2 regions of the Curtobacterium sp. MCPF17_002 genome follow, and region 2 is predicted to be linked to the other one. Evidence: predicted binding sites of a transcription regulator. Region 2 holds the regulator's gene; the other holds the start of a gene.

Region 1 (8,779 bases), 1.4 Mb from region 2:
CCGAGGGCAAGATCACCGTCGTCGGCGTGCCCGACACCCCCGGCAAGGCAGCGGAGATCTTCACGATCGTCGCCCGCGCCGGCGCGAACATCGACATGATCGTGCAGAACGTGTCCGAGGCCGTCACCGGTCGCACGGACATCTCCTTCACGCTGCCGAAGGACCAGGGTCAGGGTGTCCTCACGGCGCTCGAGGTGGCCAAGGCCGACATCGGGTACGAGGGCATCCAGTACGACGACCAGATCGGCAAGCTCGCCCTGGTCGGCGCCGGCATGCGGACCAACGCGGGCGTCTCCGCGGCGCTCTTCCGCGCCCTGCACGAGGCGTCGATCAACATCGAGATGATCTCCACGTCGGAGATCCGCATCTCGGTCGTCACCCGCGCCGACACCCTCAACGAGGCGATGCGCGTCGTGCACAAGGCGTTCGGCCTCGACGCCGACTCGGAAGCCGTCGTCTACGCCGGCACCGGCCGCTGAACCAGCAGGAGCAGAGCATGAGCACCCTCACCGTCGCCGTCGTCGGCGCCACCGGCCAGGTCGGTGCCGTGATGCGCCGTCTCCTCGAGGAGCGCGCGTTCCCGGCCGACCGCGTCCGGTTCTTCGCGAGCGCCCGGTCCGCCGGCACGACCCTGCCGTTCCGCGGCGAGGAGATCGTCGTCGAGGACTCGGAGATTGCCGACCCGTCCGGCATCGACATCGCGCTGTTCTCCGCCGGGGCCACCGCTTCCCGTGCGCTCGCACCGAAGTTCGCCGCCGCGGGGGCACTCGTCGTCGACAACTCCAGTGCGTGGCGGATGGACCCGGACGTCCCGCTCGTCGTGAGCGAGGTCAACCCGCACGCGATCGACGCCGCGCCCAAGGGCATCATCGCGAACCCGAACTGCACGACGATGGCGATCATGCCGGTCCTCAAGGTGCTCGACACCGAGGCGGGTCTCCGTCGACTCGTCGCCACCACCTACCAGGCGGTCTCGGGCTCCGGACTCGCCGGTGTCGAGGAACTCCTCGGCCAGGCGAAGGCCGCGCTCGAGCAGGACACCGCGGCCCTCACCCACGACGGGTCCGCTGTGACGTTCCCGGAGCCGGTCAAGTACGTCCGCCCGATCGCCTTCGACGTCATCCCGCTCGCGGGCAGCATCGTCGACGACGGGTTCGGCGAGACCGACGAGGAGAAGAAGCTCCGCAACGAGAGCCGCAAGATCCTCGAGCTCCCCGACCTGCTCGTCGCCGGCACCTGCGTTCGCGTGCCGGTCTTCACGGGGCACTCGATCTCGGTGCACGCCGAGTTCGACCGCACGCTGACCCCGGAGCGTGCGACGGAGGTCCTCGCCGACGCGCCGGGCGTCGAACTCTCCGAGGTCCCGACGCCGCTGCAGGCGGCCGGTCAGGACCCGACGTTCGTCGGGCGCATCCGTGCGGACCAGTCGGCTCCCGAGGGACACGGCCTGGTGCTCTTCGTCAGCAACGACAACCTCCGCAAGGGCGCTGCGCTCAACGCGGTGCAGATCGCCGAGACGATCGTCGCGCGCCGGTCGGTCACCGCGTAGGCACGCCGGGGCCCTCGGTGCCCCGGCGCACATCCCACGCGGCTAGGATCGACGGGTGGCAGTGAAGCAGGTGGACCCGATCGACGTCGTCCTGGTCGGGGGAGGGATCATGAGCGCCACGCTCGGCGCCATCATCCACCGGTTGGAACCCTCCTGGAAGATCCGCGTCTACGAGCGCCTCGGCACCGTCGCGCAGGAGAGCTCGAACCCGTGGAACAACGCCGGGACCGGGCACTCCGCGCTCTGTGAGCTGAACTACACCCCCGAGCTGCCGGACGGGCGCGTCGACATCGCGAAGGCCGTCACGGTCAACGAGCAGTTCCAGGTGTCCCGGCAGTTCTGGGCGCACCTCGTCGAGACGGGCGCGCTCCCCGAGCCGTCGAACTTCATCAACCCGACGCCGCACATCTCCTTCGTGTGGGGCGCCGACAACGTCGAGTACATGCGGAAGCGGTACGAGGCCATGAAGGACCACCCGCTGTTCGCGGGGATCGAGTTCTCCGACGACCCGACGCAGATCCGTCAGTGGGCCCCCGCGCTCATCCCGGGTCGCAAGAAGGACCAGCCGATCGCGGCGACGTACTCGGCGGCCGGGTCGGACGTCGACTTCGGGTCCCTCACGCGGCAGCTGTTCGACCAGCTCGAGATCGACGGGGTCGAGTTCGAGCCGTCGCACCAGGTGACGAAGCTGACCCGGTCGAAGACTACCGAGGGCTGGGTCATCGACGTCCGCAACGACGTCGGCCGGTCGACGCAGCGCATCGCCGCGAAGTTCGTCTTCGTCGGCGCCGGCGGCGGGGCACTGCACCTGCTGCAGAAGTCCGGCATCCCGGAGATCCGCGGCTACGGCGGGTTCCCTGTGTCCGGCGAGTTCCTCCGGACGGACGACCCCGAGGTCGTGCAGAAGCACTCGGCGAAGGTCTACGGCAAGGCGAGCGTCGGTGCTCCGCCCATGTCCGTGCCGCACCTGGACACCCGGATCGTCGACGGCGGCTCGTCGCTCATGTTCGGCCCGTACGCCGGGTTCAGCCCGAAGTTCCTCAAGCAGGGCTCGGTCCTCGACCTGTTCAAGTCCATCCGGCCGCACAACCTCCGACCGATGCTGAGCGTCGCGTTCTCGAACTTCGACCTCGTCCGGTACCTCATCGGGCAGCTGCTCGCGTCGAAGCAGACGAAGTTCGATGCGCTGCGTGACTTCATGCCGAGCGCCGAGCCGGAGAACTGGCACCGGATCACGGCGGGGCAGCGCGTGCAGGTCATCAAGCCGGACAAGGCCAAGGGCGGCGTGCTGCAGTTCGGCACCGAGGTCATCACCTCCGCCGACGGTTCGATCGCCGGGCTCCTCGGTGCCAGCCCGGGGGCCTCGACGGCCGTGCCGATCATGCTGAGCATGCTGCAGAAGTGCTTCCCGGAGCGCTGGGACCGTTGGGAATCCGCGGTGCGCGCGATGGTCCCGACCTACGGGCAGGACCTCGGCAGCGACCCGGCGCTCGCGGACGAGACGCTCGAGCGCACGGCGAAGGTGCTCGGCCTCCACCACTGAGCGGCCCGCAGGGAGTGCGCGGCCTGCAGGCGCGCGCGGCGTCCGCGGGCGCGGCGTCCGCGGGCGCGGCTTGCAGTGCGTTCGAACGTGTGTTCGAATGGCGGCATGCGATGGAGTGGGCAGGCGATCGACGCCTCGCGGAGCGATGCGCTCCCGGGGATGGAGTCCAACAGTGGGTTCGTCCGCAGTGTGACGACTCCGGAGTTCGCCGGCGTGACCTTCCACGAGGTGCTGGCGAAGAGCGCCCTCAACCGGGTGCCCTCGGCCGACGGCAGCGGCACCTACGGCTGGACGATCAACCCGTACCGCGGGTGCAGTCACGCGTGCGTGTACTGCTTCGCCCGGCCCACCCACACCTACCTCGAGTTCGACGGGGGAGCGGACTTCGACCAGCAGATCGTCGTGAAGACGAACGTGGCCGACGTCCTGCACCGCGAACTCACGAAGCCGGCCTGGGACCGACACCCGGTCGCACTCGGCACGAACACCGACCCGTACCAACGGGCCGAGGGCCGGTACCGCCTGATGCCCGGGGTGATCCGGGCGCTTGCCGAGTCGGGCACGCCGTTCAGCATCCTGACGAAGGGCACGCTGCTCCGGCGCGACCTCCCGCTGCTGGTCGAGGCGTCGAAGTCCGTGCCGGTCGACCTGGCGATGTCGATCGCGGTGTACGACGACGAACTGCAGCAGCAGGTCGAACCCGGCACCCCGACGACCTCGGCGCGGCTGGCGACGGTGCGGGCCATCCGTGACGCCGGTCTCGACTGCTCGGTGTTCCTCATGCCCGTCCTGCCGTACATCACCGACACCCGGTCGCACCTCGACGATGCGATCGGCCGAGCGGCTGCAGCGGGGGCGTCGAGCGTCATGTACTCCGCGCTGCACCTCCGACCCGGCGTGAAGCCGTGGTGGTTCGCGTGGCTCGGGCGGACGCGTCCCGACCTGGTGGCACGGTACCGGTCGATGTACCTCGACAACACGTACGCGCCCGCGGACTACCGACGCTGGCTGGCGGGGCGGGTGCGGCCGATCCTCCGGGCGCACGGCCTCGGGCTCGGGCGGGTCGACCCCGCAACCGGGTCGATGGGTTTCTCGAACCGGGCGGGCGACCGGAGCACCGGCGGGGGTGACCGGAACGCGGGAGTCGTGGCAGGCCGCGGCACCGGCGCGGGTGACGGGCGGGACGGGCGCCCGGACGAGCTCGTCGAGCAGTCCGTCCCGGTCACGTCGCCGCTGAAGCGCGCGGACCCGGGGTTCGACCGACGCCTCACGCAGCCGTCGACCGCGGATTCGCCGCGACTCTTCTGAGTACCCGTGGGTCCGCGTTCGGGGGACACCTGGATCGTCGCGGTGCCGGTAACATCGAGCGGGTCGCCGATCGCCCGGGCTTTCGGGGTACACGATCCCGCCAACGGTGGTTGGATCGTGGGCGGCGTTCCCACTCGTCCGGAAGGACCCACAACTCGTGCTCGGCATTCCCACGCACCTCGCTCCGCGGGTCAACGCGTGGTCGACCGTGCGGGCCTTCCACGCCGCGGCGATCGGGTCCCTGGCTGCGGCCGCGGTGGCCCTCCTGCTCTTCCGCCTCGCCGACCCCGACGTCGGAGTGGTGGGCGCGGTGCTCGCGCTCGTCCCGATGCTCGGCATGATCGTCGTGCACGTGCAGTTCGGCACCTGGCGCTCCGCCGTCGCCTTCCTCGTCGTGGGCGGGGTGTGCGCGTGGTGGTTCGCCGTCGTCGTGCAACGCGAGGTCCCGGCCGGCTGGGTGGGCTCGTACCTGCTCTCCCTGGTGGTCATCCCGCTCGTGCTGGTCGGTGGCGCCGGTGCGGTCGCCGGCCGCGTGGTGCTCTGGTCGGTCGCCGGGTTCCTCGTCGGACGCGTGGCCACGTCGATCGCGATCGCGCAGGAGGGCGGCCCGGGGCACCCTCTCGCGTTCGCGTGGATCACGCTCGGGTTCGTGATCGCCCTCGTGCTGTTCACGAGTCGGAACACCGCTCGGTCCGAGCGTGTGCAGCCGGAGCTCCTCCGGTCCGCGCGCGAGGAGCACGTCTCCGCCTACCGCGCCGGCGTCGAGGCCGAGGCAGCCGCGATCCTGCACGACACCGTGCTCAACCACCTCGGCGCCATCGCCCTCGCGCCGGACGGCCCGATGCACCCGCAGCTCGCCCGCACAGTCGAGGCCGACGTCGCGATGCTCACCGGCAAGGCGTGGCTCGCGCCCGACACGCAGCCGAGGCGGCCGGAGCCCGGGGCGGCGGTCGAGGCGTTCGAGCGGATGGTCGCCGACCACCGCGCCGGTGGGCTCGACGTCACCGTCACCGGCGACCCCGCCGCGTTCACACGGCTGGACCAGCCCGCGATGACGGCGGTGCTCCGTGCCGTCTCGCAGTGCCTGGCGAACGTCCACAAGCACGCTGGCGTGGACGCGGCCGAGGTGAGCGTGTTCGACGACGGGGTGGCGTGCACCGTGATGGTCGTCGACGACGGGCGCGGGTTCGACGAGTCGGCGACGAGCCCGGACCGGATGGGGCTGCGCGGGTCCGTGCGCGAACGGATCAGCCGCGTCGGTGGGGACGTCCAGGTGTGGTCGTCGCCGGGGTCCGGCACGAGCGTCATGATGTCGGTGCCGTACGGAGCGCTCACCGGGGCGGCGCGCACGGCGACCACGACCACGACCGCGACGGCGACCGACGACGGGGACGAGGCCGACCGGTGACCCGTACGGCGCAGCAGTACGACCCGCTCGGCGCGATGGGGTCCCGCCCGCTGGCGATCGTCCTCGGTGCGGGCGGTGTCCTGTGGGCGATCCTGGCGTCGGTCTTCAGCCGCGACGTCGTCGGCAGTCCGACGCTGAGTGCGCTGACGGTGCTGCTCGTGGCCGCCTCGGGCGCGGTGGTGTTCGTCGCCTCGAGCCCGTTCCGCGCGCCGTTCCCGCGGTGGGCGTTCGTGCTCCACGTGGCTCTGCTGGCCGCCGCGACGGTGACGAGCGTCGCGGCGCAGTGGGGGCCGGACCGCAGTGCCCTGAACGACTTCATGTCCCTGCTGACCGCGACCGGCATCGTGATGGCGGCGCCGTACCGCCCGTGGACGGACCTGGCGGTGGGCGGGCTCGTCCTCGCCGTGGTCGCGGGTGGGGCATGGGGCGTCGGGGCTGCGGTGTTCCCGCACCACGTGCCCGTGGCGGTCGCGGCGTTCCTGGCCGCGGCGCCGACCCTCGTGCTGACCGCGGCGTCGGCGGTGTTCGCGTGGACGTTCGCCGGCCTCGCCGAGCGCGTGCAGATCCGCGCGGGGTCGTACTCCGTCGAGCGTGCGGAGCGGGACGGCATCGCGGCGAGCGTCCAGCAGGACCGCTCGACCATCCTCGCGCGGGACGTCGCACCGTTCTTCGCCGAGCTCCGCACCAGGGACGTGATCACCGACGCGGACCGAGCCCGGGCCCGCCTCATCGCCGACGGCATCCGGCGGTCGATGGTGGCGGACGCCGACCGGACGTGGTTCGAGCACGCGGTGGCCGTTGACGGCGGGGGCAAGGCCGTGGTGGACGACCCCGACGGACTCATCGCCACACTCGACGCCGACCAGCGCACCGTGCTCCGCACGTTCCTCCGTGCCGCGCTCCGCGCCCCCGTGGTGGACCCGGCGGGCTTCCGCGCGACGATCCGACCGGCACGCGACGACGGCTCCGACGAGCGCCGCCGGGTCTCCGTCGCGATCGACCTCGTCGCCGCGGCCTCCGACGTCGGCATCCACCGCACCTTCGACCCGTACTTCGCGGTCCTCCGCGTCACGTTCCCCGACCTGGACGTCGCGGTCCGACCCTCCGCCCTCGCATTAAGGTTCTCCTATGACCAGCACTGACCCGAGCCGGATCACGGACGGGGCGCCCGCCCTGCCGAACCCGGGGACACGACGCGTGCGGCTGGCGATCCTCGATGACCACGAGGTGCTGTTGGACAGCCTGTCCAGCTGGATCGCGGTGAACGCCTTCGACTTCGACCTCGCCCTCACCGCCCACACGTGGCTGGAGATGGTGCACAGCGAGAACTTCCCGACGGACCTGGTGTTCCTCGACTTCCAGCTCAAGGAACCGGTCTCGATCGAAGCCCGCGTGCGCACCTGCCGTGCCGCCGGCGCGAAGGTGATCGTCCTGTCGAGCGTCGACAGCCGTGAGTCCCGCGACCGCGCACTCGCGGCCGGCGCCGCCGCCTTCCTGTCGAAGTCGCTGCCGATGCGCGAGGTCATGGACGTCGCCCGCGAGATCATGGGTGTCGCCCGCGAGACCCCGCCGCAGCGCGACTGGCGGCCGCTCCCGACCGGGGCGAACGCCCACCAGCGGCCGAAGCTCAGCCACGGCGAGGAAGAGGCGCTGCGCCTCTACGTGTCCGGCTACTCGACGAACGAGGTCGCGGCGCAGATGAACGTGCAGTACGAGACCGCGAAGACGTACCTCCGTCGCGTCCGTGAGAAGTACAGCAAGGTCGGTCGTCCGGCGTCGAAGAAGTCCGACCTCATCCGCCGTGCGGCCGAGGACGGGTTCCTCGCGTAGTGGCGAAGCTCTACTTCCGCTACGGCGCGATGAACAGCGGCAAGAGCACGGGGCTCCTCCAGGCCGCCTACAACTACGAGGAGCGGGGGCACCGGGTCCTCCTCGCGAAGCCGTCGGTGGACACCAAGGGCGACCGTGAGATCGTCTCGCGGCTCGGGGTCAGCCGGACCGTCGACATCGTGTTCGGGCCCGGCGCGGACGTCCGGAGCGCCGTCACCGACGCGGGGGCGGTGGACCCCGAGTCCGACCGGCTCGACGGCATGGTGCGGCCGGTGAGCTGCGTCCTGGTGGACGAGGCGCAGTTTCTCACCCCCCGGCAGGTCGACGACCTGCTCCGGATCGCCGTCCTCGACGAGGTCCCGGTGATCGCCTACGGCATCCGCACCGACTTCCGCACCGAGGCGTTCCCGGGCAGCGCGCGCCTCCTCGAGGTCGCGCACTCCCTCGAGGAGCTCAAGACCATCTGCCGCTGCGGACGCAAGGCCGTCTTCAACGCCCGCAAGGTGGACGGCCGGTTCGTCTTCGACGGCTCGCAGGTCGCCATCGACGGCGTCGACGTCACCTACGAGTCGCTCTGCGCGAACTGCTACCTGACGGAGTCCGGCGGTCGCCTCGACGGCGACTGACGGGTCGCGTCGCACAGACGCGACCGAAGGGCGGCCGGGAGGCACGGTGCGGGCCCGCCCCGCGCCTCCAGGCCGGTGGGTGGTGCGGAATGCACGCCGGCCGGCCGACGTTGGTGACCACATGAGCGACGCATCCGTGCACCTGTCCGTCCTCGACCTCGCCACCCGCGAGTACGGCCAGTCCAACACCGAGGCCCTGCAGGGTTCCATCGACATGGCGGTGCACGCCGAGAAACTCGGCTACGAACGCTTCTGGGTGGCCGAGCACCACGGCATGCCGGGGATCACGTCCTCCGCGCCGGCGGTGCTCCTGAGCGCCGTGGGCGCCGCGACCTCGACGATCCGGATCGGCTCCGGCGGGGTCATGCTGCCGAACCACGCGCCGCTCGTCGTCGCCGAGCAGTTCGGGACCCTCCGGGCGCTCTACGGCGACCGCGTCGACCTCGGCCTCGGGCGGGCTCCCGGCACCGACGGGGCGACCGCGATGGCGCTCCGCCGCACCGACCGGCTCGACG
Region 2 (8,779 bases):
CGAGGAGAACGCCGAGCAGGTCGGTCGCCGCGTCGAGGTGCTCGTCGCGACGGGCGAGGGGAAGAAGGACGACGCGACCCACCGGCTGTCCGGGCGTGCGGAGGACTCGCGGCTGGTGCACTTCGCCGTCCCGCAGGGCTCAGGGATCCCGCGCCCCGGCGACGTCGTGACGGTCGAGGTGACGCGGTCCGCGCCGCACTTCCTCATCGCCGACAACGACGGCCCGCTGCCGATCCGACGGACCCGTGCCGGAGACGCGTGGGACCGTGCCCAGGCCGAGAGCTGCGGCGTACCGACCCCGACCCCGGCCGCGCCCGTCGACGGGCCCCGCCCGGTCTCCCTCGGGCTGCCGTCCCTCCGTGTCGGACGCTGACCGCTCCGGCGAGGGTGCCCGTCACGCCGTCGCCCGCGATGTGCACGACACCGACCTGATCGCCGTCGTCGGTGCCACGGGGACGGGCAAGTCGGACCTCGGCATCGCGATCGCGGAGCGCCTCCGCGCCGCCGGCCGCGACGCCGAGATCGTCAACGCCGACGCGATGCAGCTCTACCGCGGCATGGACATCGGCACCGCCAAGCTGTCGGTCGACGAGCGTCACGGCATCCCGCACCACCAGCTCGACGTCCTCGACGTCACCGACGAGGCGAGCGTCGCCGCGTACCAGCGCGACGCCCGCGCGGACATCGACGCGATCCAGCGGCGGGGCGGGATCGCCGTGCTCGTCGGTGGCAGCGGCCTGTACGTCTCGGCCGTGCTGTTCGACCTCGCGTTCCCGGGCACCGACCCGGAGCTCCGCGCACGACTCGAACGCGAGCACGACGAGCTCGGGCCGGGCATCCTGCTGGAGCATCTCCGCGTCCTCGACCCGGCGGCCGCGTCCACGATCGACGCGCGCAACCCGCGGCGACTCATCCGCGCCCTCGAGATCGCGAGCCGATCCGAGGTCGTGACCCCGAGCCTCCCGTCCGCGCCCCGCGCCTGGCGACCCGCTCGGATCCTGCACCTGCAGCGCGAACGCGCGCAGCTGATCGAGTCGCTGCACGGGCGGGCGGCACGGATGTTCGACGCGGGCCTGGTGGACGAGGTCCGTGGCCTGCGGGACCTCGGGCTTGAACAGGGCCGCACGGCGCGTGCGGCGATCGGTTACTCGCAGGCGCTCGACGTCCTGCACGGGGATGCCACGGTCGAGCAGGCCGTCGAGGCGACCGGCATCGCGACCCGGAAGTACGCCCGCCGGCAGGTGTCCTGGTTCCGTCGGTACGCGGACGCCGAGGTCCTCGACGTGACCGGCGCCGACCGGGCCGCGTTGACGGACGCTGCCCGTAGGATCGTCCCGTGACCGAGCTGCACTTCACCAAGGGCCAGGGGACCGGCAACGACTTCGTCCTGTTCGCCGACCCCGACGCCACGGTCGACCTGACCCCGGACCGGATCCGGGCCATCGCGGACCGGCGTTTCGGTGTCGGCGGCGACGGTGTGATCCGCGCGGTGCGGTCCGAATCCTTGCCGGAAGGTCGCGCGCTCGTCGCCATCGACCCGGCCGCGACGTGGTTCATGGACTACCACAACGCCGACGGCACGGTCGCCGAGATGTGCGGCAACGGCATCCGCGTCTTCGCCCGGTACCTCACCGAGTCCGGGCTCGTCGACCTCGCGCCGGGGGAGACCCTGACGGTCGGCAGCCGCAAGGGGCTCGTCGACATCCAGCGCACCACGAACGGCTTCTCGGCCGACCTCGGCCGCTGGGGACTCGGGATCGAGGGCGGTGGCGCTGACGACGTCCTCGTCCGCGCGAAGAACCTCGACGGCGCGCGTCCTGGCCTCGGCATCGACGTCGGCAACCCGCACGTCGTCGTGGCCGTGGCGACCGACGACGAGCTCTCGGACCTCGACCTCACGTACGTGCCGGTGCTCGACCCGCTGCCTGCAGCCGGGGCGAACGTCGAGTTCGTCCTGCCCGGCGAACCGCTCGTCCAGGACGGCGTCGGCCAGATCACGATGCGAGTCCACGAGCGCGGGAGCGGCGAGACGCTGTCCTGCGGGACCGGAGCGGTCGCCGCGGCCCTCGCGACGCGGCACTGGGCTGGCAACGGTGCGCCGGACACCTGGCGCGTCCGCGTGCCCGGCGGCGTCGTGACCGTCCGCATGTTCGCGACCGAGGACGGCGAGCACGTCTCGCTCTCCGGTCCGGCAGACCTCGTCTTCTCCGGGGACCTGACCGTCTGACCCTGCTCGGGCGCTCGGGCGCTCTGGCGTCGGGGCGGTTGCCGAGACGCGAGACACGAGACGCGAGACGCCGCCGGAAATGGCGGTGTCTTGCGACCCGGGCGGCGTCTCGCGACCCGGCCCGCGCCGCAATGTCTCGCGACCCGGCCCGCGCCGCGATGCCGCCCGGCCCGCGCGCGACTACTCCGCGGTGCGGTGGACCCGCAGGACGCGGAACCCCTTCGCGGTCGTCGCGCGCGTGACGTGGAACGCCGCGTCGAGCGAGTCCCGCAGCCAGCGCTGCAGCGAGTCGCCGCCAAGGTCCTTCGACACGACGAGCCACGCGTCGCCGCCGACCTCGAGTCGGGGCAGCCAGGTCAGCAGGATCTGGTGCAGTTCGTCCTTGCCGACGCGGATCGGGGGGTTCGACCAGATCGTCCGGAAGCGCAGCTCGGCGGGAACGTCGTCGGGCAACGCGATCGAGACGTTCGAGGCGCCGGCGGCTGCGGCGTTCGCCCGCGCGAGACCGAGCACCCGTTCGTTGACGTCGACCCCCCAGACCTGCGCCTCGGGGGAGTGCAGCGCCATCGTGATCGCGATCGGACCCCAGCCGCAGCCCACGTCGAGGAGGGCGCCCTCGGGGGCGGGTGGCGGGACGGAACCGAGCAGGACGCGGGTGCCGCGGTCGAGGCCGTCGGGGCTGAAGACGCCCGCGGCGGTGGTCAGCGTGAGCGGTCGGCCCGCGAGGGTGACGTCGATCTGGCGGGGGCGAGCGTCGCTCTCCGGACTCGCTGAGAAGTAGTGGTCGTTCGCCATGGATGAACCGTACCGGCATCTCCGTGTGTCCCGAGCGCGGCGGAGGTAGCCTGTGGACAGCATGACGGAACCCACTGAGCACGACCAACCAACCACCGACGACAGCGCTGCCGGTGTCGTCGAACGAGTCCTGCGCAATGCCGACTCCCGGGCGTCATCGTCCGTGTTCGCACCCGCGCAGGCCATCCAGACCCGGTCGGTCGACGACCGCGGCTGGAACGGCGACGGCGACCAGTACGACCGCGAGGACCGCGCGGCCCTCAGTCGCGTCGCCGGCCTCTCCACAGAACTCGAGGACGTCACCGAGGTCGAGTACCGGCAGCTCCGGCTCGAGCAGGTCGTCCTCATCGGCGTGTACCCGCAGGGCGACGCCGCCGAAGCCGAGAACTCCCTCCGCGAGCTCGCGGCCCTCGCCGAGACCGCCGGCGCGGTGGTCCTCGACGGGCTGCTGCAGCGCCGGCCGAACCCCGACCCGGCGACCTACCTCGGCAAGGGCAAGGCCGAGGAACTCGCGATGGTCGTCAAGGCCACCGGCGCCGACACGGTCATCGCCGACACCGAACTCGCACCCTCCCAGCGCCGTGCGCTCGAGGACGTGGTGAAGGTGAAGGTCATCGACCGCACGGCCGTGATCCTCGACATCTTCAGCCAGCACGCGAAGACCAGGGAGGGCAAGGCGCAGGTCGAACTCGCGCAGCTCGAGTACCTCCTCCCGCGACTCCGCGGTTGGGGTGAGTCGATGTCCCGCCAGGCCGGTGGCCAGGTCTCCGGCGGTGCGGGCATGGGTTCACGTGGTCCTGGTGAGACGAAGATCGAGCTCGATCGGCGCCGCATCCACACCAGGATGTCGAAGCTCCGTCGGCAGATCGCCGGCTTCCGCCCCGCGCGTGAGGCCAAGCGCGCCGACCGGCACCGCAACGACGTCCCGAGCGTCGCGATCGCCGGGTACACCAACGCGGGCAAGTCCTCGTTGCTGAACCGTCTGACGAGTGCCGGCGTGCTCGTGCAGAACCAGCTGTTCGCGACGCTCGACGCCACGGTCCGCCGGACCGAGAGTGCGAAGGGCCGCGAGTTCACCTTCGTCGACACCGTGGGCTTCGTGCGGAACCTGCCGCACCAGCTCGTCGAGGCCTTCCGCTCCACGCTGGAAGAGGTCGGCGAGGCCGACGTCATCGTGCACGTGGTCGACGGGTCCCACCCGGACCCTGCCGCGCAGCTGGCGACGGTGCGCGAGGTCATCGGCGACGTCGGTGCCCGGGACATCCCGGAGATCGTCGCGTTCAACAAGTCGGACCTCATCGACGAGTCGCAGCGGCTCGTGCTCGTCGGCCTCGTGCCGGACGCCGTGTTCGTCTCGGCCCGGACGGGCGAGGGCATCCCTGAGCTGCTCGGGGCGATCGAGGCCCGGCTGCCCGAGCCCGACGTGTCCCTCACCGTGGTGATCCCGTACGACCGCGGTGACCTCGTGTCGTCGCTGCACGACGCGGGTGCGGTGGAGTCGGTCGACTACGTGCAGGACGGCACCCGGCTGAACGTGCGGGTCTTCCGTCGGCAGGTTGCCGAGCTCGACCCGTTCGTGGTCGCGTCCGTCCCGTCCGCCTGACGGGGACCGACCCCGACTGGAGGCGCGGTGCGGCCCCGCCTCGCCGGTCGCACAACGAAAGTCCCCCGGAACCACGCCATGGTGCGGTTCCGGGGGACTTTCGTTGTTCCGACGGCTGACGCGGCCGGCGTCAGCAGGGTCGTCAGAGTGAGCGGAGGACCGCCACGACCTTGCCGAGCACGGTGGCGGCGTCGCCGAGGATCGGCTCGAACGCCGTGTTGCGCGGGAGCAGCCAGGTGTGGCCGTCGCGCTGGCGGAAGACCTTGACGGTCGCTTCCTCGTCGAGCATGGCGGCGACGATGTCACCGTTCTCGGCGGTCTGCTGCGACCGGACGACCACCCAGTCGCCGTCGCAGATCGCGGCGTCGATCATCGACTCGCCGACGACCTTGAGCATGAAGAGGTCGCCCGTCCCGACGAGCTGACGGGGGAGCGGCACGATCTCGTCGATGTGCTGCTCGGCCGTGATCGGGACACCGGCGGCGATGCGGCCGACGAGGGGGACGAGCGTCGTCGCGTCGACGTCGGGGCCGTCGACGTCGGGGGTCGGCTCGTCGACGAGGACCTCGAGCGCACGGGGACGGTTCGGGTCGCGACGGATCCAGCCGCCGAGTTCGAGCTGGCCGAGCTGGTGGGAGACGCTCGAGAGCGACGAGAGGCCGGCAGCGTCGCCGATCTCGCGCATGCTCGGCGGGTACCCCCGGCTGGCGATCGACGCGCGGATCGCGTCGAGGATCGCCTGCTGCTTCGCCGTCAACGGCTTCTGGACCCGCAGTTCGTCCGCCACGTCGTCTCGCCCTTCGTCGGTGCCGGGAGCATGCCCACGGGAATGTCGGTGGTCCCCGTTTGACTTGTCCCAGTCGATCGAAACAGTATCCGACCGGTCCCCGCCGGACAAACACCTGTTCGAGCGTGTCGGCAGAAATCCCCCCAGAAATCTCCGCACAGGACTTGTGTGACCACGGATTCGAACGTATGTTCGGTACAGGACTTCGGTTCACCCGAACGGGAAGGCAAGAACGACATGAGCACCATCGCCATCGCTGACACCCAGCGCACCTCGGCTCCCGCTGTGCGGACGCGCCTGCGCCTCACGAGCCGCGGTCGATTCGTCATCACGACGCTCGTCGCGATCCCGCTCCTCATCGTCGTCGCCCTCGCGGTGCTCAACGGCGGTCAGGCCTCGGCCGGCAACGCCTCGGCGAACGTCCACTTCGACACCGTCACCATCCAGCCGGGCGAGACGCTCTGGCAGCTGGCGGAGGAGACCGCGCCGAACGCCGACCCGCGCGACTTCGTGCAGGACGTCATCAGCCTCAACGCGCTGGACGGCTCCGGGCTCCAGGCCGGCGAGCAGATCGCCATCCCGGCCAAGTACACCTCCGGCCAGTAGCACCGCGCGACACCACGGCTGCGGGAGTGGTCAGCACACCGTCCGGACGGCCGGTCGCATGATCAGTCACGCGGCCTACGATGGATCGGTGGCATTCACGCTCGAAGACCTCCCGATCCGAGACGACCTGCGCGGGCAGAGCCCGTACGGCGCCCCGCAGAAGCACGTCCGCGTGCAGCTCAACGTCAACGAGAACACGCATCCGGTGCCCGCTGACGTCGCCGAGGACATCGTGGCGTCGATCCGCCAGGCGCTGGCGACCGTGAACCGCTATCCCGATCGCGAGTTCACCGAGCTCCGTCAGTCGCTCGCCGACTACCTCCAGCACGGGCTCACCCCCGAGCAGATCTGGGCGGCGAACGGATCGAACGAGGTCCTGCAGCAGCTCCTCCAGGCGTTCGGCGGACCCGGGCGTTCCGTACTCGGGTTCCCGCCCACCTACTCGATGCACTCGATCCTCGCGGCCGGCACCGGCACCACGTGGATCCCGGCGCAGCGTGACGACGAGTTCCGGATCGCTCCCGAGACGGTCGTCGAAGCGATCGAGGAGCACCAGCCGGACATCGTGTTCCTCTGCGGCCCGAACAACCCCACCGGTACGCCCCTGCCCATCGAGACGATCACGGCCGCGTACGACGCCACCGACGGCATCGTCATGGTGGACGAGGCCTACGCCGAGTTCATGCCGTCCGACGTGCCGAGTGCGATCACCCTGCTCCCCGGACGCGAGCGACTCGTCGTGTCCCGCACCATGAGCAAGGCCTTCGCCTTCGCGGGCGCCCGCGTCGGCTACATGGCCGCGCACCCCGCGGTCATCGACGCCATCCGGCTCGTCCGGCTGCCGTACCACCTGTCCGTCCTCACGCAGGCGGCAGCGGTCGCGGCACTCCGGCACGCTCCCGAGATGCTCGCGATGGTCGACGACATCAAGCAGCAGCGCGACCGCATGGTGACCGAGCTGCAGGCGATGGGGTACCGCACCTACGAGACCTGGTCGAACTTCGTCCTCTTCGGAGGGGTGGCTGACCCGCACGCCGCGTTCGAGGCGCTCCTCGAGCAGGACGTCATCGTCCGTGACCTCGGCATCCCGGGCCACCTCCGGGTGAGCGCGGGGACGGAGGAGGAGACGACGGCCTTCCTCGACGCGATGCGCCGCGTGGCCGCCGACCAGCCGCCGGTTAGGCTTGGGGCATGACCGCGCGCACCGCCTCGATCCGCCGCAGCACGAGCGAATCGAGCGTCGAACTCGAGCTCGACCTCGACGGCACCGGCACGTCCGACATCTCGACGAGCGTGCCGTTCTTCGACCACATGCTGACCGCGTTCAGCAAGCACTCGCTCATCGACCTGCGGGTGCGCTCGACCGGCGACACGGACATCGACGTGCACCACACGGTCGAGGACACAGGCATCGTGCTCGGTCAGGCGCTCAAGCAGGCCCTCGGCGACCGGTCCGGCATCGGTCGCTACGGCGATGCCCTCGTGCCGCTCGACGAAGCCCTCGCGCAGGCCGTCGTGGACGTCTCCGGGCGGCCGTTCCTCGTGCACACGGGGGAGCCCGCCGGGTTCGAGTTCCACCGCATCGGCGGCCACTTCACCGGGTCGCTCATCCGGCACGTGTTCGAGGCGATCACCTTCAACGCCGGGATCACAGTGCACGTCCGCGTCCTCGAGGGTCGCGACCCGCACCACATCGCCGAGGCGGAGTTCAAGGCGTTCGCCCGGGCGATGCGGAAGGCGGTCGAGCTCGACCCGCGCGTCGACGGCATCCCGTCCACGAAGGGTGCGCTGTGACCGAGCCGAGCACGCCGGACGACAGCGCCACCGACCGCAGCACGACGGGCGCGAAGCCGAACGTCGTCGTCCTCGACTACGGCTCCGGCAACGTGCACTCCGCCGCCAAGGCACTCGAGCGCGCCGGCGCCGCCGTGACGCTGACCTCCGACAAGCAGGCCGCGCTCAAGGCGGACGGCCTGCTCGTCCCCGGGGTCGGCGCGTTCGCCGCGGTCATCGACCAGCTCGAGGGCGTGCAGGGCGGCGAGATCGTCGACCGACGGCTGGCCGGCGGCCGTCCGGTGCTCGGCATCTGCGTCGGGATGCAGGTCCTCTTCTCGCGGGGCATCGAGCGCGGTGCCGACGTCGAGGGGCTCGGACAGTGGCCGGGGACGGTCGAGCAGATCCAGGCCGACGTCCTCCCGCACATGGGCTGGAACACCGTCGAGGCGCCGGAGGACTCGGTGCTCTTCGACGGCCTGCACGACGAGCGCTTCTACTTCGTGCACTCGTACGGCGTGACCGACTTCCCGCTCGAGGCGTACGGGCCGTTCCGCGCGCCGCGCCTGACCTGGGCGGAGCACGGGCAGCGCTTCGTCGCCGCCGTCGAGAACGGCCCGCTCACCGCAACGCAGTTCCACCCGGAGAAGTCGGGGGAGCCGGGCATCCGCCTGCTCCGGAACTGGGTGAACTCGCTCTAGACCCGGCGACGGCCGGGCGCTGGCCGCTCACCGGAGCCGCCCCGCGCCTCCAGGCCGACAGTCGCAAGCCGACCGCCGGACCTCCCGGCCCCGCAACGAAACCGACAAGGACCATGACCGACCTCATCGCGACCCCGCCCCTCGTCCTGCTGCCCGCCGTGGACGTCGTCGACGGCCAGGCGGTGCGCCTCACCCAGGGCGAGGCGGGCAGCGAGACCTCCTACGGCGACCCGGTCGCCGCGGCGCGTACGTGGCGCGACCAGGGCGCGGAGTGGATCCACCTCGTC

Evidence for each region. The regulator LexA, encoded in region 2, represses DNA repair genes until DNA is damaged. The targets are predictions, from matches to a motif close to TCGAACANNTGTTCGA.
Region 1: a site for LexA is predicted at 3,174-3,189, ahead of DEJ28_RS12380 (Rv2578c family radical SAM protein). Genes of this name have one in related genera too.

The regions. Positions count from the first base shown of each region.
Region 1 is NZ_CP126251.1:2,660,244-2,669,022, reverse strand. It holds gene DEJ28_RS12395 (aspartate kinase) at 1-479, shown strand, start outside; gene DEJ28_RS12390 (aspartate-semialdehyde dehydrogenase) at 497-1,549, shown strand; gene DEJ28_RS12385 (malate:quinone oxidoreductase) at 1,605-3,092, shown strand; gene DEJ28_RS12380 (Rv2578c family radical SAM protein) at 3,198-4,400, shown strand; gene DEJ28_RS12375 (sensor histidine kinase) at 4,558-5,808, shown strand; gene DEJ28_RS12370 (hypothetical protein) at 5,805-6,950, shown strand; gene DEJ28_RS12365 (response regulator transcription factor) at 6,937-7,638, shown strand; gene DEJ28_RS12360 (thymidine kinase) at 7,638-8,264, shown strand; gene DEJ28_RS12355 (LLM class flavin-dependent oxidoreductase) at 8,386-8,779, shown strand, end outside.
Region 2 is NZ_CP126251.1:1,274,708-1,283,486, forward strand. It holds gene miaB (tRNA (N6-isopentenyl adenosine(37)-C2)-methylthiotransferase MiaB) at 1-373, shown strand, start outside; gene miaA (tRNA (adenosine(37)-N6)-dimethylallyltransferase MiaA) at 414-1,340, shown strand; gene dapF (diaminopimelate epimerase) at 1,337-2,227, shown strand; gene DEJ28_RS06105 (class I SAM-dependent methyltransferase) at 2,408-3,022, opposite strand; gene hflX (GTPase HflX) at 3,084-4,625, shown strand; gene lexA (transcriptional repressor LexA) at 4,768-5,412, opposite strand; gene DEJ28_RS06120 (LysM peptidoglycan-binding domain-containing protein) at 5,650-6,018, shown strand; gene DEJ28_RS06125 (histidinol-phosphate transaminase) at 6,107-7,213, shown strand; gene hisB (imidazoleglycerol-phosphate dehydratase HisB) at 7,210-7,812, shown strand; gene hisH (imidazole glycerol phosphate synthase subunit HisH) at 7,809-8,492, shown strand; gene priA (bifunctional 1-(5-phosphoribosyl)-5-((5-phosphoribosylamino)methylideneamino)imidazole-4-carboxamide isomerase/phosphoribosylanthranilate isomerase PriA) at 8,606-8,779, shown strand, end outside.